4 regions of the Bacillus cereus group sp. Bce041 genome follow, and region 1 is predicted to be linked to each of the others. Evidence: riboswitches for the same ligand, from Rfam matches in the RefSeq annotation. Region 1 holds a riboswitch; each other region holds the start of a gene.

Region 1 (5,933 bases):
AAAGAGAAAGAATTTTATAAAGAAGAAAATTTAGCGGCATTTATCGTATATGGCATGAATAAAGCAAAGAAATTACCGCAGTTTCATAAAGATGAAATTCCAACTTTAGTGCGTATTCTTCGCTTATGCCAAGAGATTGGTTGGTATGAAGAGGCAAATGATTTTATGATAGCGCAAGGATTAGCTGAGTTTGTTCATACTTCATTGGAATATGAAACATGGGATCTTTTGACGCAATCAGTTGCTTTAAATTATTTAATTATTAAATATCGTATAGGTGAATTGACAGATAGGGATATTGAAATTTGGGATAGAGTTAAATTTAATGAGAAGTGTATAACCGATTGTAAACATTTATTATCTCATAAAGAAGTATTGGAATTTACATTCTTTTATATGTGCAAGAGAGCGAAATCATTATCAAAAGAGCAATTAAATAGTGATATGATGAGTTTAGCAATGTATTGTAATACTTTTGTATATGATTTGTATACATATGATTTATTACGGAAATATCGTAAGTGTACAGATTTCCTATCATATTATGGACCTAGTCAGGCAGTTTTAGCATGTCAAAGAGCTGTATTATCTCAAATTTCCGATCGCTTAGACCCATTAAAGACAACGCATGTAGATGATTATTTATATGTGATGAAAGAAATGATGGAGCATATGACGATAGGAGTAATGGATCGATATGGTCATTTTATTGGAAAGCTACTATCTTATGTGCCATTTTTCGAAATGATACAAGTTCCACAGCATGCATATTATTGTGAAGAATTACTGTATATTTGTAAGGGCATTGAATATAAAGAAGAAACACTACGCAATTATATATTTATACAATTACATGATTGTTTACCATCATTCTTTAGGCTATTTCTTAAAAATAAGCGTTACGCAACGATTCATGATATTCTTTTCTATTGGTGCGATGACGAACAACGAATGAGCTTAGAGAAAAAATATAATCTGAGCTTTATTTATGAAAAATATGCTTGTGGATAAACAATATTTTCGATATGAAAAATTAATATAAATTAAAAAGGATCTCCAGTTTATGTGAGATCCTTTTTGTTAGTAAAACAAGGAGAAAGTGATTAAGACAAGAAACAACATTCCATATAGGAGAAGTTGTGCAGTATAACTTCCTTGTATACCAAAAAAAGTATTGGCTTTCTTATACAAATTCAATATGTATTTTATTGGAGTATCTTTGAAAGATTGGTACACAGTGTCTCCTCTTTCTAAGCTTCTTGTTTTTGTTTTTGTTTTTGGTTATAAGGGACATTAATATATCTAGCTACAAATAATAAAACAGCCATAAAGAATACTGGAAATACAGTAGATAAATAAAAGCCATTACTAATTATATTTGTTATGAGAGCACTCAAAAGAAAAATAGCATTATAAATATGGGCAATTTTTTGTTTTAGTTGCACTTGAAATGATTCCATCATAATTTCTAATGCAACAAAAGCAATAATAATAGATAAAAATACAATATTTGTATTGTAAATGATTAAACAACAGATTAAACCTAAAAAGGCTACGTATTCAATTATAAGAGGTATATTGCGTGGCATACAATTTACCTAACTAAATATGGCAGTGGATTTACTGCATTTGTTTTTTCAAAATTCCATTCTCCATTATGTAATTCAAAATGAAGATGTTGCCCGTATGAATGACCTGTGTTTCCCATATGACCTATTAATTGTCCAGTTTGTACTTGATCACCAGCTTGTACAGTGCGATCCTTCATATGAGCATAAACAGTTGTATATAATTTCCCATTGATTTGATGCGCAATGAAAACAACATTGCCATAGCTAGCTGAATAATAAGATTTCACAACTTTACCTGCAGCAGCAGCTTGGATAGAGACGTTTCCTGGAGCGGCAATATCTATACCATAATGCATTTGTTCCCAGCGTATATCAAAGGTTGAGCTAATTCTTCCTTGAGCGGGGAATTTGAAAGCAGCTGGAATTGATGAAGGCTGATCTGTTTTAGCTTGTGGTTGATTTTGTACTACATAGTGTTTTGCTACATATCCGTATCCTGTGCCAAAACGAATTTTATACCAAGTACCTACAGTTTCTACTACTTGTACTTGTGTACCGTTTTGTAATGAACCGAGTAGAGCGCTACTTGTACTAGCGGTGCTACGTACATTTAGATTAGGTGTTGCAACAGTATATTTTGTATTATTTTGAACGGTGATTCCTTTTACTAAGGGTTGTGAACCATTAGAGATGAATGCTTTTTGTACGTAACCTGTTTGGCCATTATGTGATATTTTATACCATTCGCCTTGATCTTCTTGAACGGTAATAAACTTACCATTTGGTAATACATCTAAAATGGAAGATTCTAAATTAGGTTCAGAGCGAACGTTTAATGCATTAGCATTAACGATGTATTGATCATTAGATTGAAGTTTGTTTTTTAGTAAAATAGCATCTTTTTGTACATAACCTACTTTATTATGAACAGATACTTTATACCAACCATTAGTTGTTTCAAGGATGTTCACTTTTGTATTAAAGCGAATTGTATCAATTGATGTGCTTTTTACGTTATCTTCTGTATGTAATGCTACTTGATCGACTTTGACATACCCAGTTTTAATATTAGATAATTGTTCAGCGTTTGCTTTTTGTACATTTGTTTCACCCATAGAAGGAAGTAAAGAAGCAATCGCTACAGTAGTTGCTGTTAAAGCAGTAGCTTTCATATTCATGGAATAGAGACCTCCTCTAGTTGTATAGTTGTAATTTTATTATAGTATAAAGATATAATATAGTGGGGGTATTCACATAAATGTAATATGAAATCAATATAAAAATAAATTTTTTGAAGATAATGATTCCTTTTTATACAATTAATCGGGGTTTTATTTTCTAAAATAGAATGTATGTATTGTATACTTTTGATATTATGTTGATAATTAAGAAAATTAAAAAAGTTGATGATGTCTTATTAGGGTGTTATACTGACAGTGATAATTTTATAGTTTGCTAGGAGAGCTGGTGTTGCCAGCTGAGAGTAGGCCGTAAGCCTTTGATCCTTTTTATTACCTGATCTAGATTATGCTAGCGTAGGGAAGCAATTCGGACACTAACAATGAGTCCCCGTTTCTTTGCGTATAGAAACGGGGCTTTTTTATTTGAAAATTTCATATTGAAACCACTAGGGGTGCTTGACTTGCTGAGAGAGGAATAATCCTTAACCCTTACAACACCTGATCTAGGTAATACTAGCGAAGGGAAGTGGAGCATCGAATAAATGTATAACTTTATTTGCTGTAACCACTTCTTATATATAGAAGTGGTTTTTTATTTAGATACATATATTGAAAGGGGATAGAGAAATGAAATTTTGCGATAGATTATTAGAAACTGTGCAACCGGTTTGGGAGATGAGTCATAATCATCCGTTTGTAGTGGGTATGGGAGATGGCACGTTAGAAAAAGATAAATTCCAGTATTATATTATTCAAGATTATTTATATCTGCTAGATTATGCAAAGTTATATGCGATTGGTGTTGTAAAAGCAACGAATCCACAAGTAATGGGAAAGTTCGCTGAACAAATTGATGGAATATTAAATGGCGAAATGACAATCCATAAACAATATGCAAAAAGACTTGGAATTTCTATAGAGGAGATAGAGTCTGCGAAACCATCTGCTAAAAATTTAGCTTATACAAATTACATGATGTCTGTATCTCAAAATGGCACACTTGCGGAATTAATAGCAGCGCTTCTTCCATGTATGTGGAGCTATTGGGAAATTGGAAAGCGTTTAAATGATATTCCTGGAGCAAGAGATCATGAGTTTTTTGGTGAGTGGATTCAAGGATATAGTTCGGAAGAATACGGTAATCTTTGTATTTGGTTAATAGATTTATTAAATGAAATGGCAGTTGGAAAGTCTGAGACAGAACTAGAAAGATTAGAGGAGATCTTCTTATATTCCAGTCGATTTGAATATTTATTCTGGGATATGTCCTATCGTAAGGAGATGTGGGGATTTGAGGAGCAAGAACATACTACAGTTTCATAATGTTTCTTTTCATTACGATGAGAAACCAATCATCCATGAATTAAATGCTTCTATACATGAGAAAGAGTTTGTCAGTATTATCGGACCGAGTGGATGTGGGAAAAGTACTTTATTTCGCCTTATTACAGGTCTAGAAAAGGTAAGTACTGGACAGATAGAACTGACAGAAACAAAGCACCATCCTGTAGGATATATGCCGCAAAAAGATATGCTTTTGCCGTGGAGAACAATTATTGAGAATGCTGCCCTGCCGCTAGAGTGCCAAGGTGTACAGAAGAAAGAAGCAGAAGTAAAGGCAAAGGAACTGTTACATAAATTTGGTTTGCAAGGGTATGAGAAAAAATATCCGAAAGATTTATCTGGTGGTATGAGACAACGTGTATCTTTTATTCGAACTTTATTAACAGGCGGGGAGATATTGCTGTTAGATGAACCATTTAGTGCGTTGGATGCTTTAACGAAGACCTCTTTGCAAGAATGGTTGTTTGAACAATGGCAAGAGTGGGAAAAAACAATTTTATTCATTACTCATGATGTTGAAGAAGCGTTATTTCTTTCAAACCGAGTTTTAGTAGTGGAACAGCAGCCGATAACGACTTTGACTGAACGGACTGTACCGCTTGATCATAACAGAACACGAAAAGATTTATATAAACCGGAAGTATTAGCGCTGAAAGATGAGCTTCTTAGTATGTTACAAAGGCAGGTACTTGTGTGATGAACCGATTGAAAGAATTAGTTCCTGCTATTACACTTTCTAGTATTTTACTAGCTGTGTGGGAAATAGGAGCAAGAATTGTAGATGAGATGTACATTTTACCGTCACCTTCTGCGATTTTAATGAAGATATGGAAACTAAAAGACATATTATTTACAGTTCATTTACCTGCAACGTTATACGTCGTTTTAATAGGTGTTGTTATCTCTATCGTATTAGGTGTAGGGCTAGCGATGTTAATGAATGCGAGTACATGGATGGAGAGAGCATTTTATCCATTATTAGTTGCTTCACAAACGATTCCGATTACTGCGCTTGCTCCGCTATTTGTTTTATGGTTTGGATATACAATTTGGAGTAAGGTTGTTGTCACAGTTTTAATTACGTTTTTCCCAATTGCGGTCAATACGTATGATGGACTGCGTAGTACGAAAAAAGAATGGGAGGAGCTCTTAGTTACATATGGAGCAACAAAAAGAGATATTTTTCTTAAATTAAAGTTGCCGTCTGCTCTTCCTTATTTTTTCTCAGCTTTAAAAATTGCAGTTCCGCTTAGTGTTATCGGAGCAGCAATTGGAGAATGGCTCGGTGCACAAGCTGGGCTTGGATATTTCAGTAAGAGAATGATGACGCAGTTAGATGGAGCTGGCGTATTTGCACCTATTGTATTGTTATCATTATTAGCTATTTTCTTCGTCGTAATTATTTCCATATTAGAAAAGAAATTCATTAGTTGGAGGAAGCATTCATGAAATTTTTAAAGCGCATCTTTGTGTTTACATTATTAATTGCAATAATTGCAGGATGTTCGAGTAATTCAGCATCAGACAAAAGTAAAAAAGAGAAAGAAATAACAGTCATGTTAGATTGGTATCCAAATGCGGTACATAGCTTTATCTATGCAGCAATTGAAAAAGGATACTTTAAAGAAGAAGGTGTAAAGGTAAATATTAAATTCCCTTCTAATCCGACTGATCCATTAACGCTGGCAGCAGCAGGGAAGGTGACAGTTGGCTTGTATTATCAGCCAGATGTTGTTATGGCGAAAGCGAATGAGCAAATTCCAGTGAAATCAATTGGGGCTGTCGTACGTTCACCATTAAATCATGTTGTATCACTGAAATCAGCGGGCATTCAATC
Region 2 (5,933 bases), on a different contig from region 1:
GTCGCAATAAGATTAAAGCGTAAATAAAATATTTTCCTATAAAGAATGGGATAATTTCATATATTAAAAATGGTAGGTTACTCCTACCATTTTTGGCATGGAGGAATGAAGAATGAAGTTACTCAATTATATCGGTATCATATTGATGGCTATAGGGCTATTCATGGGATCCTATTATGCTGTGGAATGGTATAAAGGAAGAAGCTCTGCCGGGCAATTAACTGCAGAAGAAATAAAGAGTCTTAAAAATATACAAGATACTCAACTTTCTCGTGAAACACCTGTAACTTCTCAAGTGCCTTCTTCTCAAACAGAACATAAAGAAGGAGAAAAGGTAGCGATGTTAAACATACCGAAAATAAAGAAGAAGTTTTCTATATATTGGGGAGCAGATGATACGACTTTGAAAAAAGGAGTGGGTATGTTCGTTAGTGATTTAACGACAACTCCATCTGGAGGGGGACATACTGTACTGAGTGGACATCGAGATACTGTATTTACAGATTTAGAAGAGTTGAAAGAAAAGGATACCCTTGTTTTAGAGTATGATAATAAAACGTACACATATGAAATTCAAAAGACATGGATTACTCATGCGGATGATCGTACTGTTATTATAAAAAAAGAAGAACCGATATTAACAATGACAACTTGTTACCCATTTAATTATATAGGGAATGCACCAGATAGATATATTATCGAGGCGAAGTTAACTGGCAGTTATTCAAAGTGAAATTATAGTTTCTGAAAGCGGGAGGGGGATATATAAATTATGTCAAAAAATATTTTAATTGTTGAAGATGAAGACATATTACGTGAAATATTAAAAGATTATTTTTTAAGTGAGCAATATGTAGTGTTTGAAGCGAGGGACGGGAAAGAGGCTTTAGTTGTATTTGAAAAAGAAGAGGTTGATTTAGTTATTTTAGATATTATGTTGCCAGAACTTGATGGGTGGTCTGTTTGCCGAAGGATTAGGAAGACGTCGGAGGTGCCTATTATTATGCTGACGGCGCGCGTAGATGAAGACGATACGTTACTTGGTTTTGAACTTGGAGCAGATGACTATGTGACGAAGCCGTATAGTCCGCCAATTTTATTAGCAAGAGCGAAACGATTATTAGAAAGTAGAAAAGCATCGAAGAAACCTTTAGAGAACGAAGATGATACGTTATCGATTCATGGCATCCATGTCCATTTTCCATCGCGTACTGTTACTGTTGATGAGGCAGATGTTAGTTTAACGCATACGGAGTTTGAAATATTGGTGTATTTCATGAAAAATCAAGGAATCGTTTTAACGCGAGAGCAACTCATTTCAAGAATTTGGGGATATGAATTTGCTGGCGATGATCGAACGGTGAATAGCCATATTCGTAATTTAAGAAATAAATTAGGAGAGAAAGCAAAGTATATTACAACTGTAGTACGAACTGGTTATAAATTTGAGGGGAATATATGAGAAAAGGGATTGTTCTAAAATTATTTACTCTTACAACAGCATTATGCATGTTAATTTTAGCGACGATATTTATTGGACAAACGATATTTTTTAAACAATATTATGCGAATCGAAAAGTGGAAGATATTAAAGTGAATTTAAATTCCTTTGAGAAGAACTATTTAAATCATGCAGGAAATGCAGAAGAAATTCAGAAACTAGAGCAAGACTTTTTAAGAGAAAATAATACGTGGATTACGACATTAGATAAGAACGGGAATTTAAAACATGCAGATGATTTTTATTTTGAGGTAACGATAGATCGTAGGCAACAAAAGAGCTTTGGACAACAAATATTTAAAATTCCTTTAGGCAATCTCGTCAATATAGAGGAGATTGATAATAAATTATCGGAGCATTTTTTAGGGCAAGAAATTTATTTTTCTGGAGTGAGAAAAGAAGATAGTTTTATTCCATTCTCTTTTTCTTTATCTAAGCAGAATTTAAGCGGATCTAATAAACCGTTAGAAAAAGCATTTAATGAGAAAATGAGTAAATTAAATGAGGAGAAAAAGAAAGCAGCTGTGGAACAAGTTGGTAAGGAAAAGAAGCCGGCTGTTCGGGAGCAAGCTGCTCAAGAACCAGATGTTTACATAGGAGGGCGTGTTACGAAAGTACAGTTTCCAGATGTAAAAGGCCCCGTAAATCCAATTTATAAAAACACTTTATTTTTGGATAGTATAAAAGAATTTCAAACGGATGTGTTACTAAAAGAGAGTAATCAAATAGAGTATTCAACAAAGACAATGGACTACGAAAAGAATGATATAAAATATAAATTATTAATGAAACCAATAAAAGAAAAAGACGGATCGGTAACATATATTTATGCGATGGCTTCTTTACAGCCGGTAGATGAAGCTGTACAAATGGTGCAAGATTATTATATCTATATCATTGCATTTGTAGTCGTTCTTATTTTTCTAGCTTCGTTCTATTACTCAAAACAAATTGCAAAGCCATTATTGAAAATAAATGATACAACAAAGAAAATAGCGCATTTAGACTTCACAGAAAAAATACCGATTACTTCGAAAGATGAAATTGGAGATTTATCGAAAAATATTAATGTGCTATCAAATAAACTCCATTCGCATATTGGACAGTTAGAAGAAGATATTGAAAAGGAAAGAAAGTTAGAAAAGACGCGAAAAGAATTCATTTCTGGTGTTTCACATGAATTAAAAACACCGCTAAGTATTATGAAAAGCTGTATTTCTATTTTAAAAGATGGGGTAGCTGAACATAAAAAAGAGTATTATTTTCAGGCAATGGAGAGAGAAGTAGACAAAATGGATACGTTAATTTTGGATATGCTTGAGTTAGCTAAATTTGAATCTGGTACATATAAAATGAAAAAAGATTCGTTTTATATTGATACAGTAATTGAAGGTATATGTGAACATCTATCTGTGGAAATAGAGAAAAAAGAACTTCATATTCATAAAAATATAAGTTCATTTGAAGTGATTGCAAATCAAGGCCGGATTGAACAAGTCATCGTGAACTTCATTACGAATGCTATACGATATACACCAAATAAAGAGGATATTATTATTTCTACAATAGATGAGAAGAATCGTATAAAAGTGTGCATTGAAAATAAAGGTACTCATATTGAAGAAGAGCAATTAGATAAAATTTGGGATCGTTTTTATCGCGTGGATACAGCTCGTCAGCGTTCACAAGGTGGGACGGGGCTTGGGCTTGCTATTTCAAAGAATATTTTAGAACTACATGATGCTGAATATGGGGCAGAAAATACAGAAGATGGTGTATTATTTTATTTCTATTTACCGAAAAAAGCGTAGACAATATGATCTATGCTTTTTTAATTTATTTTCATATTATCTTTACCTAATCTTTATTTTTAATCAGTATAATTTGTTTAGAATATGAGGTTATGTAAGGAGTCGATGAACCGTGCATAGCAATTGGCTAAGTATAATGGTATTTATTTTCTTTTGCGCATTTATTGTATTTTTAATTGATATTACGATATGAAAAAAGAGCGCTCATTAAGCGCCCTTTTTTTGTGTATTCATTTGATAAGCACTGATGCTTTTGAATAATCGTGGTGAAGTGATAAATAAAAATATAAGTAAAACGGTACATAAAATAAAAGAACCAAGCATTGTACTTCCATTTACGATTAATGAATATAACACAGCTGATTGACCTTTCGGCGCATATTGTCCCCAGAAAATAATGCCGGCAATAAAGTGGCAGAAATAGCGAGCAAAGCTACCGATAAATGTAGCAAGGATAATATAAGCAAGGACTTTCTTACCCTGATTTTGTTTTGATGAATGTTTGTCTTTATGGTTACCTAAATTTGATTGTTCTAAGCTATTTTCATTGGATGTTAAAAGTGCTTTTTGAATTGGACGATAGAATAAGCCAGCAAATCCGATAAAAGCAAAGGCAATGAAGTACTCAATGAATGCTTGAACAGGTGTTAAAATATAAGCATCTCCCACGACAATTTGTAATAGTCCCCAAACTAAACCGCCTAAGAAAGCTGATTTAAAGCCCCAGCGGTAAGCAATAATAAAAATAGGAATCATAGCGAATGAGATAGAACCGCCTGTTGGAAGTTTAAGTGATAATGGTAAAATATCGATAATCATGGCGAAGGCTGCAAGAATAGCAGATTCGATCATCGCTTGTAAATTGGTGTTACGCATGTTGTCTCCCCCTAAATCCAAGTTGTACAAAAAAGAATAGATATCATAGGAGGATACGAAATACGTAAATAAAAATGAGGTATGTATTTCGGACGTTTGCACAATCCCTGCGTTAGCATTAACTAACAGGTTCGAAGGGTCGGAACGAAGTGTTCCCTCTCAGCGGCATGGCTCCCCCAGTGATAACGAAATTCTTTATTTGTTATTGTTTATTGTAAGCGAAATGGATGAGAATGGCAAACGAATACAGTATGACAATAATTGAAATAGAATTGTAGCGAAATGTTAATAAATATGAAGCAAAAGGGTATAGTACAAGAGAAATTGGGTGTGGTATAATTTTTTTGAAAATAATTATCATTCTCTTCTGAGGGGGAAGGTTATGAGCTTAGTAGATATTAAAATTGGAGAGAAAGTGTTAGTAAAAAGTATTCAGTCTTTAGATCAGCTATTAAAGCGTAGACTAGCTGCTTTCGGTCTTGCTGAAGGAAGCGAACTTCGCCTGAAACAGAAAGCGATGTTCAAAGGTCCTTGTACATTGGAGTGTCGTGGACAGTTAATTAGTATTCGTCATTGTGACGCGAAAATGATAAAGGTGGAATTAGCGTGAATAAGGTAGCTTTGCTAGGGAATCCGAATACAGGGAAGACATCATTATTTAATGCGCTTACTGGTTCTTATGAATACGTAGGAAACTGGAGCGGTGTAACAGTAGAAAAGAAGGTTGGTAAATTAAAAGATAGACAAGGAACATTAATTGATTTGCCAGGTGTGTATGATTTAAATCCAGTTTCACGTGATGAAGGTGTTGTAACAAACTTTCTATTAACAGAAGAATTTAATCATATGTTAAATATCGTAGATTCCTCGCAGTTTGAAAGAAATATGCATTTAACGTTGCAGTTACTTGAATTTGGTAAGCCAGTCTCAATTGGTTTAAACATGGTTGATGTGGCGAAGCAAAGAGGAATTGTCATTGATGTAAAACGATTATCAGAGCTATTAGGTGTAACAGTCGTTCCTGTTGTTGCAAGAAGTGGAAAAGGCTGTGAAGAACTGCTTACGACTCTTAAAGAAAATGACAAAAAAGAGAAAAAGCCATTCCTTATTTCATATGGTGTACAAATGGATGAAGGAATTGGAGAAGTAATTGCTCTTTTAGAGACAGCGAATTACGAGCATCCGAGATGGTTAGCACTTCAATTTTTAAGCAATAACGAAGTAGTAGAAAAAGAAATGAAAGCATTACCAATTTATAAGGAACTCATAGCCATTCGATCTCGCTTAGAAGGAAGACTTGATTGTACGTTAGAAGAGCACATTTACAAAACTCGTGAAGCGTATATTGAAAAGTTAAAAACAAATGTTATGAAGCATGAGAAAGAAGGAAAAATTCCTTTTTCAGAAAAAATTGATAGATTAATTACACATAAAATTTTAGGACTTCCAATCTTTTTAGCAGTTATGTTTTTTATTTTTCAGGTTACGTTTACGTGGATTGGTACACCTTTATCGGATATGTTAGATGAGTTTTTTGGTGGCCAGCTTACGGATTGGGTGACGGCTGGACTTACAAGTATTGGAGCTTCTGATTTTATTCAAGCACTAGTTACAGAAGGTATTATTGCCGGTGTTGGTGCTGTATTAGTATTCGTACCACAAATCTTTGCACTATTCTTTTTTATTTCATTATTAGAAGACTCAGGGTATATGGCGCGAATTGCAGTTGTTATGGATAGAATTAT
Region 3 (5,933 bases), on a different contig from region 1:
ACTAGCAAGATAGATGTTATCAATATTCATACGTTACAATAGTACCGGTAGTATCAGTAAAACCATCAAAACAGTTAGAGCAACCACCACAGCCGCCACAACCGCCACAGCCTCCGCAACCAAAACAACCGAAGCAACCAATACAACGGAAGCCACCACAACGGAAGCCGCCACAACGACCTCCACCTCAACCGCCACAACGACCACAACCGCCACAGCGACGAGCAGCATCTTCAATATAGTAATATGGATATTTGTTTTGCTGGTCCCAATAGACAATATTTCCAGACCGGTAATCATTAAGGCTTAACGCTTGTAGTTCTTGTTGAAACTGATTCATTTTCATAACCTCCGTTTATAAAATACAACCTCATCGATACTTCCCTATATTCCTGTTCGTTACATCTAAGTAGAAATAGCGCTATAAACTAAGTTCAATACGTGCACCAACAAAGTATGACTTATCACTAGATGATGCACCTTGTTCATATACCTATTTTTACTATGGGCTCATTTTTATAAAGTGAAACTTTAATCAGTGGGGTTTTGTTCATCCCCTACCTAACTTCTTTGCTTCCGCTGAATTTTGAGGTGGGGGGCTTACTGCCCGGCAAATAGCGGGATAAATAAAAATTAAAAAATATGAATTCTAGCGTCATATCTTCATACTTACTAAGTTCAATTAATTTCTCAATAATTATGATGCCATGTCCTATATATTTCCGTCTGCTGCTTAGATTTTTCTGTACTGTAAATGGCTTTCGCTATAACACCTCCAAGTGACCGGTTTCTATGACGGATATGAAATTCCAACAAAAAAAGCCCTAATTAGGGCTTTTCATTCTATTTCTCCAGCAAAACTCTCTATGAAATTGCTAATTGAAAAAAGACACACTTAGATTGATGCGTCTTTTTGTGATGCCTCTTTTGTGAAATCATATAAAGCAATTGCGCCTAAAAGAACAAGTATACCTTGAGGAACATCTAGCAAAATAGTTTTCCAAATTTCTGGAATTACCCATTTGATATCTGCTGCTGTTTCAAGATATGTTTGAAAATAGCTGATTGTAAAATTAATGATTCCTAAAAATACAAACAACGATAAACCAAATCGAATTAATTTCTTATTTGTAAACATATAACACCTCTCAAAATTCATTGGATATTCCTGCTTTTGCTTCTTTATATTTTCATATCTTTATATCTAATTTTAACACATAAAGAACTCAAAAAAATACGATATGCATATTTGCATATCGTATTAACAACACTCCATGATAATATAGAAATTCCTGCAAAGAAAAAACAACTCCGTTACAGCTAACAGCTCGGGTTTCTTTTCTTATTTAACTTCATACCACCAACATTTACGTTCTTTGATTGTAAAATAAATGTGACAGAAGTTTATCCAGTTAATGCGTAGACAAGTAAATGAGCTAAATTATCGATATTCTATTTCGCCATTCCCGTAGCACTAATGACTTTACGCAAATTTGACAAGAAAAAATATATAGATAGGTATGATCCATACCTATCTATAACATTACTTCTATTCTTTATCCAATTACGTCTTTTACGTCTGTATCCACTGGCCACTTTTCTAATGTATAAGCCATTTCCCAAAATGAATATTCATATTGACTGCTAATAATAAAATGCTGTTTCATACGTTTGCGATCTGCCTCTGTTACTTTTTCAGCGATAGTATCTAAACGTGTAATTTGTTCTTCAACTAGCGTACGGAACCAATCAGATCCATAAGCAGAAATCCATTCGTTATAAATTGGCTCTTCCGGCTGGCACTCTTTTAAGCGTTCGCCAATTTCATAATACAACCAATAGCAAGGTAAAATTGCTGCAATGGTATCTCCTAAATGCCCTTCATACGCAGCACGATACATATGTGAAGTATACGCATATGCAGTTGGCGCAGGAATAAAATTATCTTTTTCTTCTTTCGTTATCCCTAGTTTTTTAGCAAAATTCTCATGTAAAGATAACTCGGCCTCATATGTATTTTGAGCATGATGTGCCATACGAGCTGTCGTCTCTAATTCAAGAGCTTTTGCAGCTCCTAAAGTTTGTACTCTAGCAAAATGACTCAAATAATATGAATCTTGAAGCACATAATAGCGAAAACTAGCTAAATCTAATGTTCCTTCACCAAGTTTTTTTACAAAAGGATGGTTAAAACTCGCTTCCCAAATTGAATCTACTTCTTTACGTAATGATTGTGAAAAAGTCATTTAAATCCCTCCAATAATGTATAAAATATAAGTATTTATCCACAATTATTAAAGCTGTAAAATAAAAAAACTTTCTTTACAGGCGTAAAGAAAGTGAAATTGACAGTATTTATTTACTCATTAAATAGCAACGTCTTTCCCACTTCCCTACGCTGGCATTAACCAGATCAGGTACTAAGAGTCTCAAAATCACATTTGATCTCAGCCTATAAAAGGCCCCCCTAGTGGATAAATATTTTGTTTTTATAATGTATTCATCATAGCATACTTCGTGAAACTGTCAAAAAAATTCGTTATATAATTCCCTTAAAACCCTTCTTCTTTTCTAACTTTTAATGATGTTTCAATAATCATATCTAATAGTTTGCTATAACTAATCCCCGCTGCTTCTGCACTTTTTGGCAATAAACTTGATTGTGTCATCCCTGGTAATGTATTAATTTCCATTACATATGGAATTCCGTCCTTCACCATCATATCAACTCTTGCATAAACACTACATTTTAATGCTTTATAACAAGCAAGTGACCCTTTATTTACACGTTCCTTAATTTCTGCTGGAAGTTCGATAACTTCCTCAACTGTACTAGTATCATCATATTTTGCATTGTAGTCAAAGAACTCGGCTGCATGTCGAATTGAAACTATAGGTAACTGTTTTCCATCCAGAATTGAACATGTAATTTCATCACCTTTTATATACTTTTCAATTACTACTTCAGAATCCCATTCGAATACAGTTTCTAGCATTGAGATCAATTCATTTTTATTATAAACGATTTTCACTCCGACACTCGATCCGCCAGAGTTTGGTTTTACTACTAATGGAAATCCTAACTTATCTAACTCATCAAGATTTAGATCCTCCATTTTTGTAAGTTCAATCCAATCTGGTGTTTCTACACCTTCATAACGTAAAATCTTTTTCGAAATATTTTTATCCATACATATACTGCTAGATAACATATTACTTCCGCTATAAGGAATCCCTAAACTCTCCAGTGTTCCTTGAACTGTCCCATCTTCTCCGTATTTTCCGTGTAATGCGAGCAACGCAAAGTCAATGTCTTTCGCTTTTTCAACTAAATCTATTTTTTCATTTAATGTAATTGGAACTATTTCATACTTATTTTTATCTAAATGAGCAATCATTTCATTCCCCGTCATAATTGAAACTTGTTTTTCAGACGATACCCCGCCCATAATAACACCGATTTTCATTTTCTCAACTCCAAATTTCATTTTTTAATGTATCACCAATTATTTTAATTCCCCGAACTATTTCTTCTTCTTTCAAGCGCGAAAAACCTAATCGGAAAGTGTTCGCTCCTTCTCCATCAGAGTAAAAAACATCTCCAGGTGAAAACGTAACGCCTTTCTCATAACACTTTTGTAAAAGTGTGCGGGCATTCATATGCTCTTCTAGCTCTATAAATAAATGCAGCCCACCATCTCCAGTCATTCTTTTAAAAGGAATGTACTGGTTACATGCCCCGACAGCTAACTCATATTTTTTCTTATAAACAGATCTTGCCTTTTTTAAATATTTTTCAAAATATCCCTCATGTAAATATTGAAACAGAACAGCTTGATCTAGCGTAGATGTGTGAATCGTTCTTGCTCTTTTTACGCTTTCTAAATAATGAATCAGCTCTTTATCTGCAATAATCCAGCCTACACGTAAACCAGGGAAAAGTACCTTTGAAAAGCTACTAATATAAATCACATTATTGCCAGCTCCCGCAAAAGTTAATAATGGAGCTAAATGTGAACCTGAATAACGTAATTCTTCATTAAATCCGTCCTCTATAATAGGAACGTTGTATTTTGAAAATAACCTCATCAATTCCGTTCTTTTCTCTGAACTCGTAACAATACCGGTTGGATTATGATAAGAAGGAATTAAATAAGCAAAATCAAAATCTTTTTCACGCAAACTTTTTTCAACTTCATTCGTATCAATACCATCCTCATGCATATCAATCCCATGAACTTCAAGTCCATGTAAACGGAAAAGCTTAAGTGCAGCATGGTGAGTTGGATTCTCACAAATGACACGACCGGATTTTTTTGATAAAGAAGAGAGTACAATATCCAATCCTTCTGTAAATCCATTTGTAATTAGAATATCTTTATTCGAAATGTCTACACCTTTCATTTCCATGTAATGAAGTAAATAATTCATTAACGGTCTATATCCCTTTGCATATCCGTAGTTCAATACGATGTCCCCTTCAATGGACATACGAGTAAGAAAAGCTCTTTTGAAATTTTCAACATCAAATAGCTTCTCATCCGGGGCTATACTATTAAAAACAATCATTCCCTTTTCCCAACGAACACCATGTTTCATTAAATCTAATTCGTCCGCTAATGCGGTCACTGTATTAAGTTTATTTTTCCAATCTATTTCAACAGACGAAGTGTTAGATATATCCACCTTCGCAACAAAGTTCCCTTTTCCTTTAACTGCATAAATGAGTCCTTCTTGCTCTAAATCTGCATAAGCAGCGAGTACAGTGTTTCTACTCACACTTAGTAATTCACTTAGTTCCCTTGTTGATGGGATTTTTTGATCCCCGAGCAAATGCCCTTTCATAATCATTTTCTTCAAATAATCTTTCAATTGAATATAAACGGGACGTTCTTTAACAACTTTAAAATCCTTAAACAATTTCTTACCCCCTGCAATCATTTTTGCATATTTATTTCATTCTCAAAAGGTCCACGGCATATGTATTTTTTATAAAGGGCGGTACGGTCTTACAAATCTTTTCGATATAAGTTTATTACATCTTTTAAAGCTGCAGCTGCAGCGCCTCTTGGATTAGAAGCTCCACCAATTGTAGTAATTTGTCCCATCGTATCTGTAAAGAACGTAATTCCTTTTTCGGTTCCATTTACTTTTGCTAATGGATGATCTTTTTCTATTTGGCACGGTTCAACATTTAAATTCACATTGCCTCCCTCATCCTTATATGTTGATGCTATTAATTTAATAATTTTATGTTGTTCCTTAGCATTTCGAATTTGCTGTTTTGTAACGTGCTCGATTCCTTTTATATGTATATCAGTAAGTGTTTTCTCTGTTTCCATTAAGCTGTTTGTCAAAAGTAACAATTTACACGCACTATCTGAACCACTTATATCTAATATAGGGTTTGTCTCAGCAATTCCTTTATTTTGTGCTTCTTTCAGTGCTTCTTCAAATGTCATATCTTCCTCATACATTTTCGTAAGAATATAATTAGTTGTTCCATTTAATATTCCTTCTATTTTTTCAATACTGCAACCGGCTAAACTAAATTGTCCGATATCTAGTGTCGGTAGTGCAGCGGCTGTTGCACCGCTATATCGAATTCGTATATTTGCGCCTTTTGCTGCTTCATTTATTTCTCTCCAATTTGTAACGAGCGCACCTTTAGAAATTGCTACTATATCCATCTGTTTCTCAATCGCTTGTTTCATATATTGTTTCCCTGGATTTCCATCTTTAAGATTTGTAACCGTTGATTCTACCAATACAGTACCACTTATGCTAGTTGTTGCACGTTCCTTCGGATGATACTCTAAATATTTTTCAATTGCAGCGGTACCGCCACCATACATCAATAAATGATGAAGAGATAAGCCTTCTTCATTATGTATTGCGATATTTCTCCCTAATACGCCGCTTACAACTAATTG
Region 4 (5,933 bases), on a different contig from region 1:
CAATACTCGTTTTTGTCTTCCACCTACAACCAACCGCGCCTCCTATCGATGTAATGCTTATGATTTTGGCAGTAATTACAGCTGCTGGTGCTTTGCAAGCTGCTGGAGGAATGGACTATCTTGTTCATCTAGCTGAAAAGGCATTACGAAAAAATCCAAAGCGTATTACTTTTTTTGCTCCAATTGTTACTTATTTATTCACACTATGTGCAGGTACTGGTCACGTTGCCTATTCTGTACTTCCTGTTATTGCAGAAGTCTCTCGTGAATCAGGGATTAGACCGGAACGCCCAATGTCGATTGCCGTAATCGCTTCTCAACAAGCAATTACAGCTAGTCCAATTTCAGCTGCCACAGTTGCTCTTTTAGCAATGTTAGCTGACTATAAAATCACTTTATTAGATATTTTAAAAGTGAGTATTCCTTCCACTTTCATTGCTTGTATGTTAGCAGCATTCGTTGCTAGTAAGATGGGAAAAGAATTAAATGAAGACCCTGAATACTTAAAACGATTAAAAGAAGGAATGATTCCTAAGCTTGAAGAGAAAAAAGAATTTGTAGGTGTAAAGGGCGCAAAATTATCAGTTATCCTTTTCCTTGTAGGAACCTTCCTTGTTGTACTTCTTGGTTCATTTGAAGCACTTCGTCCAGGATGGATAGTTGATGGGAAGTTAGCCCGTCTTTCCATGCCGAATACAATTGAGATGGTTATGTTAACTATCGCGGCTCTTATTATTATTTTCTGTAAACCAAATGTAGAAAGCATTGTGTCTGGTAACGTCTTTAAAGCAGGAGCAACAGCAGTTGTTGCTATTTTCGGTATCGCTTGGATGGGAGATACTTTCTTTAATGGAAACTTAAATATGATTCAAGGATCCATTCAGCATTTAGTAACAAGTGCACCTTGGCTATTTGCCATCGCATTATTCATTCTATCTATTTTACTATATAGCCAAGCAGCCACAGTACGTGCTTTAATGCCTCTTGGATTATCACTCGGTATTCCACCAGCACTACTAATCGCTATGTTCCCTGCAGTAAATGGATACTTCTTCATTCCAAACTATGGAACAATCGTTGCTGCCATTAACTTTGATCGTACTGGTACAACAGGTATTGGTAAATACGTATTAAATCATAGCTTTATGATTCCAGGCTTAATCGCAACATTTACTTCTATCGGAATTGGAATGCTCTTAATTTCAATTATGTTTTAAAGAAAAAGCACAAACCTTTATTTAAAAAGGTTTGTGCTTTTTTAATCAAATGCTTGTTTAAATTTTGGGGCAGTCTATTTCTCCATGTAGCACTTAAAATACTACACGTCCTTCCCTACAAACTTCTCTTTACTTCTTCAGCTAATTTTCTCGTACTTTCATACGCAGATTCAGCTAAACTAATTGCTGAAATAACTGAAACACCATCCGCACCCGCTTCTATAACTGCCGCTGTATTTTCAATTGTAATCCCACCAATACCAACGATTGGCACTGTAATTCCTTGTTCTCTAAAATAAGCTAATCCTTTCGTTCCTTGAACCGCTTTCGTATCTTTTTTCGTACTTGTTGGGAAAATAGGTCCAACGCCTAAATAATCTGCTCCATTTTCGATTGCAAAGCGTGCTTCTTTAATTGTATGAGCAGATACACCGATAATTTTATCTCCCATTTTTTCACGAACAGATGTAATTCCTTCATCATCTTGTCCTACATGAACACCATCTGCATCTAATTCAATGGCTAATTCTACATCATCATTTACAATGAAAGGAACACTATATTCCTTACAAAGCGTCTGCAATTCTTTTGCAAAGCGCACTCTATCTTCTCCGATTAAAGAACCTTCCCCCTTCTCGCGAAACTGAAAAATTGTCACTCCACCATCTAACGCTTCTTTCAATACAGCTAAAGGATCCCTCGTGCAGTTATTACTTCCCATAATAAAATACACTTGCAATAGCTTAGACATTTTATCTATTTCAATGCGTGCCATTTCTTTCACTCCCTCTTACTCTAACTCCTCAATCTTTCCATACTTCTCAATATCACCAGAAGTAGTATTCGCTAACTGATTTAAAAATTCAATTTGGAAACTACCAGGTCCCTTTTCCACGGTCTTAGCAGCTGCCAGTTCCGAAGCTACACCATAAAACGTTAATGCTGCTACTGCTGCTTTTACATAATCTTTTTCCACTGCTACAAATGCTCCTATTACAGAAGTTAGTAAACAACCAGTTCCCGTAACTTTCGTTAAAATAGAGTGACCATTTCGAATAACAATCGTTCTCTCTCCATCTGTAACAACATCTTCTTCTCCAGTAATTACTGCAACTGTATTTAGTTCATCTGCTGCCTGCTTTGCAATACTTACGACATTACCATTTCCAGCACCAGCGTCTACCCCTTTAATTTCCCATCTCTCATTAATAACGTTCGCTATTTCAGCTGCATTTCCGCGAATACTCGCTAATTCAATTTCAGCCGGAATATGTCTCGCAACTTCTGTTCGATACGATGTTGCTCCTGCACCAACTGGATCAAACAGTACTGGTACATTGTTCACATTTGCTGATTTACCGGCAAGTAACATCGCTTCTACTTCTTCAGGACGAAGTGTTCCCATATTTAATACTAACGCTCCAGCAATGCTAGCCATTTCTGCCACTTCTTCTTTTGCATACGCCATTACAGGCGATGCCCCTAACGCTAACAAACCGTTAGCTGTAAAATTTGTTACAACAACATTTGTAATATTATGAACAAGCGGATTAGATTCTCTCACCAAATCCACTACTTTACTAATTTCTTTCATATTCATCCTTCTCATCTCCTAACTATAGTTATGGGAGATACACAAAAAGGCACTTTGCGCGTACGCAAAGTGCCTGAACATGTGCTTTTACACTCTCCCTACGCTGGCATTATCCAACAGGTTCAAATGGTCAATGACGGACTAGTCATACTCTCAGTTTGTATCCACAAACTCCCATGTGTTTAGTATTCTTCTACTTCAAAGTCTACTCTTATTCTAGTAAAATAACAAGTTCTTTACTTTTCTATTTAATATAGAAGCAACTGATAAAGTGAAACTTTAATCAGTTGGGATTTTGTTAACTCCATTAAAAACAGCTGAAATATGGAGCGAAACTGAATCTCAAGAAGATGTATGCTATATTTAACTTATGGAAATTTGAAAGGATGTTTTTAATATGTCAAAAAGCGTTGTAATCGCTGAAAAACCTTCCGTTGCACGAGATATTGCTCGTGTACTGAAGTGTGATAAAAAAGGAAACGGCTATCTTGAAGGTAGTAAATATATTGTAACTTGGGCTTTAGGTCATCTCGTTACATTAGCAGATCCAGAAAGTTATGATGTGAAATATAAAAAGTGGAATTTAGAAGATTTACCGATGCTACCTGAGCGTTTGAAATTAACGGTTATTAAACAAACTGGTAAACAATTTAATGCTGTAAAAAGTCAGCTACTTAGAAAAGATGTAAATGAAATTATTGTAGCAACAGACGCTGGACGTGAAGGGGAATTAGTCGCACGCTGGATTATCGATAAAGTTAAGCTAAATAAACCAATCAAACGTTTATGGATTTCTTCTGTAACCGATAAAGCAATTAAAGATGGTTTTGCAAATTTAAAACCAGGTAAAGCCTATGACAATTTATACGCTTCAGCAGTTGCGCGTTCAGAAGCTGACTGGTATATCGGTCTTAATGCAACTCGTGCTTTAACGACTCGCTTTAATGCCCAGTTAAATTGCGGCCGTGTACAAACCCCTACTGTTGCTATGATTGCTAGTCGTGAGGATGAAATAAAGAACTTCAAAGCACAAACTTACTACGGCATCGAAGCTCAAACAATGGAGAAGCTCAAACTTACTTGGCAAGATGCAAATGGCAATAGCCGTAGTTTTAATAAAGAAAAAATCGATGGTATTGTAAAACGTTTAGATAAACAAAATGCTACTGTTGTGGAAATTGATAAGAAACAGAAGAAGTCATTCTCTCCTGGTCTTTACGATTTAACTGAATTGCAACGTGATGCGAATAAAAAGTTCGGTTACTCTGCTAAAGAAACATTAAATATTATGCAAAAATTGTATGAACAGCATAAAGTACTAACGTACCCTCGTACAGATTCACGCTACATTTCATCTGATATCGTTGGAACACTTCCAGAACGTCTAAAAGCATGTGGTGTTGGAGAATACCGTCCCTTCGCACATAAAGTATTACAAAAGCCTATCAAACCTAACAAATCATTTGTTGATGATAGTAAAGTAAGCGATCATCATGCGATTATTCCAACAGAAGGATACGTTAACTTCTCAGCATTCACAGATAAAGAACGCAAAATTTATGATTTAGTTGTAAAACGTTTCTTAGCTGTGTTATTCCCGGCATTCGAATATGAGCAACTAACGTTACGCACAAAGGTTGGCAATGAAACGTTCATTGCGCGCGGAAAAACAATTCTACATGCCGGTTGGAAAGAAGTATATGAAAATCGCTTTGAAGATGATGATGTAACTGATGACGTAAAAGAGCAACTTCTACCTCACATTGAGAAAGGCGATACATTAGCTGTAAAGTTAATTATGCAAACATCAGGTCAAACAAAAGCACCTGCACGATTTAACGAAGCGACTTTACTTTCAGCAATGGAGAATCCTACAAAATATATGGATACGCAAAATAAACAACTTGCTGATACGTTAAAATCGACTGGTGGATTAGGTACTGTAGCGACACGTGCAGACATTATCGACAAGCTATTCAATTCATTCTTAATTGAAAAACGCGGTAAAGATATTCACATTACTTCAAAAGGTCGCCAGTTACTTGATTTAGTACCAGAAGAATTAAAATCTCCTACACTAACTGGTGAATGGGAACAAAAACTTGAGGCTATCGCAAAAGGTAAATTGAAAAAAGAAGTATTCATTTCTGAAATGAAGAACTATACGAAAGAAATCGTTTCTGAAATTAAATCAAGCGATAAAAAATATAAACATGACAACATTTCAACGAAGTCTTGTCCAGATTGCGGTAAACCAATGCTAGAAGTAAACGGCAAAAAGGGAAAAATGCTCGTATGCCAAGATCGTGAATGTGGTCATCGTAAAAATGTATCTCGTACAACAAACGCTCGCTGTCCGCAATGTAAGAAGAAACTAGAATTACGTGGTGAGGGTGCAGGACAAATCTTTGCATGTAAATGTGGCTATCGCGAGAAATTATCAACATTCCAAGAAAGACGTAAAAAAGAATCTGGAAACAAAGCTGATAAGCGCGACGTTCAAAAATATATGAAACAACAGAACAAAGAAGAAGAACCATTAAACAACCCGTTCGCAGAAGCATTAAAAAAATTAAAATTTGATTAAACAAAAAGGTTCCTACCTCTATCGGTAGGAACCTTTTATTTTAGTGAATGATTTTACTTCCTTTTGCATTCTCAACAAATTTTTCACTTGATTTGTTAATTGGTGTTTTCAGTAATAACGCAGCAACAATCATAACTACTACGAAAGCACTTAACACAAGTAAATCTCGCGTTACGATATCCCAAAGCATTCCGCCAACTGTTTCACGAATTGCGCTAATTGCGTATGTGAATGGTAAGAACGGATAAATCGCTTGGAAGAACGCTGGTGTCATTTGGATTGGGAATGTTCCGCCCGATCCTGCTACTTGTAGTACAAGTAAAATGATCGCCATCGATTTCCCAACGTTTCCGAAAATAGAAACGAGTGAGTATACGATACAAACGAAGACTCCACCAATAAATAAACTAAATAACACAAACCAGAACTTATCGACTACGTACGTACCGAGTAAGAATATATCTCCCATCGATACGATAAACGCTTGTGAAAGACCTATCGTTAAGAATGTTAATAAACGTCCGAAGTAAATTTC

The links. A riboswitch is a leader RNA that binds a small molecule or an ion and turns the genes downstream of it on or off. The one in region 1 is predicted to bind thiamine pyrophosphate.
Positions count from the first base shown of each region.
Region 2: another riboswitch for thiamine pyrophosphate. It lies ahead of thiT (energy-coupled thiamine transporter ThiT); the one in region 1 lies ahead of tenA (thiaminase II).
Region 3: another riboswitch for thiamine pyrophosphate. It lies ahead of tenA (thiaminase II); the one in region 1 lies ahead of tenA (thiaminase II).
Region 4: another riboswitch for thiamine pyrophosphate. It lies ahead of thiM (hydroxyethylthiazole kinase); the one in region 1 lies ahead of tenA (thiaminase II).

Region 1 covers NZ_JBQXON010000002.1:1,068,070-1,074,002, reverse strand. The annotation lists gene ACUN13_RS11570 (DUF3965 domain-containing protein) at 1-1,011, shown strand, start outside; gene ACUN13_RS11565 (hypothetical protein) at 1,251-1,589, opposite strand; gene ACUN13_RS11560 (SH3 domain-containing protein) at 1,595-2,749, opposite strand; TPP riboswitch at 3,019-3,130, shown strand; TPP riboswitch at 3,191-3,294, shown strand; gene tenA (thiaminase II) at 3,380-4,075, shown strand; gene ACUN13_RS11550 (ABC transporter ATP-binding protein) at 4,044-4,793, shown strand; gene ACUN13_RS11545 (ABC transporter permease) at 4,793-5,545, shown strand; gene ACUN13_RS11540 (ABC transporter substrate-binding protein) at 5,542-5,933, shown strand, end outside.
Region 2 covers NZ_JBQXON010000001.1:1,041,367-1,047,299, reverse strand. The annotation lists gene ACUN13_RS05540 (LPXTG cell wall anchor domain-containing protein) at 1-23, shown strand, start outside; gene ACUN13_RS05535 (class D sortase) at 113-733, shown strand; gene ACUN13_RS05530 (response regulator transcription factor) at 773-1,462, shown strand; gene ACUN13_RS05525 (sensor histidine kinase) at 1,459-3,312, shown strand; gene thiT (energy-coupled thiamine transporter ThiT) at 3,520-4,188, opposite strand; TPP riboswitch at 4,275-4,376, opposite strand; gene ACUN13_RS05515 (FeoA family protein) at 4,571-4,798, shown strand; gene feoB (ferrous iron transport protein B) at 4,795-5,933, shown strand, end outside.
Region 3 covers NZ_JBQXON010000004.1:64,081-70,013, reverse strand. The annotation lists partial or broken gene ACUN13_RS14495 (heterocycloanthracin/sonorensin family bacteriocin) at 20-340, opposite strand; gene ACUN13_RS14490 (DUF3937 domain-containing protein) at 896-1,159, opposite strand; gene tenA (thiaminase II) at 1,557-2,246, opposite strand; TPP riboswitch at 2,374-2,479, opposite strand; gene ACUN13_RS14480 (D-alanine--D-alanine ligase) at 2,553-3,467, opposite strand; gene pdxR (MocR-like pyridoxine biosynthesis transcription factor PdxR) at 3,472-4,920, opposite strand; gene ACUN13_RS14470 (homoserine dehydrogenase) at 5,010-5,933, opposite strand, start outside.
Region 4 covers NZ_JBQXON010000007.1:102,902-108,834, forward strand. The annotation lists gene ACUN13_RS21510 (anaerobic C4-dicarboxylate transporter family protein) at 1-1,217, shown strand, start outside; gene thiE (thiamine phosphate synthase) at 1,333-1,992, opposite strand; gene thiM (hydroxyethylthiazole kinase) at 2,008-2,817, opposite strand; TPP riboswitch at 2,890-2,999, opposite strand; gene topB (DNA topoisomerase III) at 3,209-5,398, shown strand; gene ACUN13_RS21530 (YhgE/Pip domain-containing protein) at 5,439-5,933, opposite strand, start outside.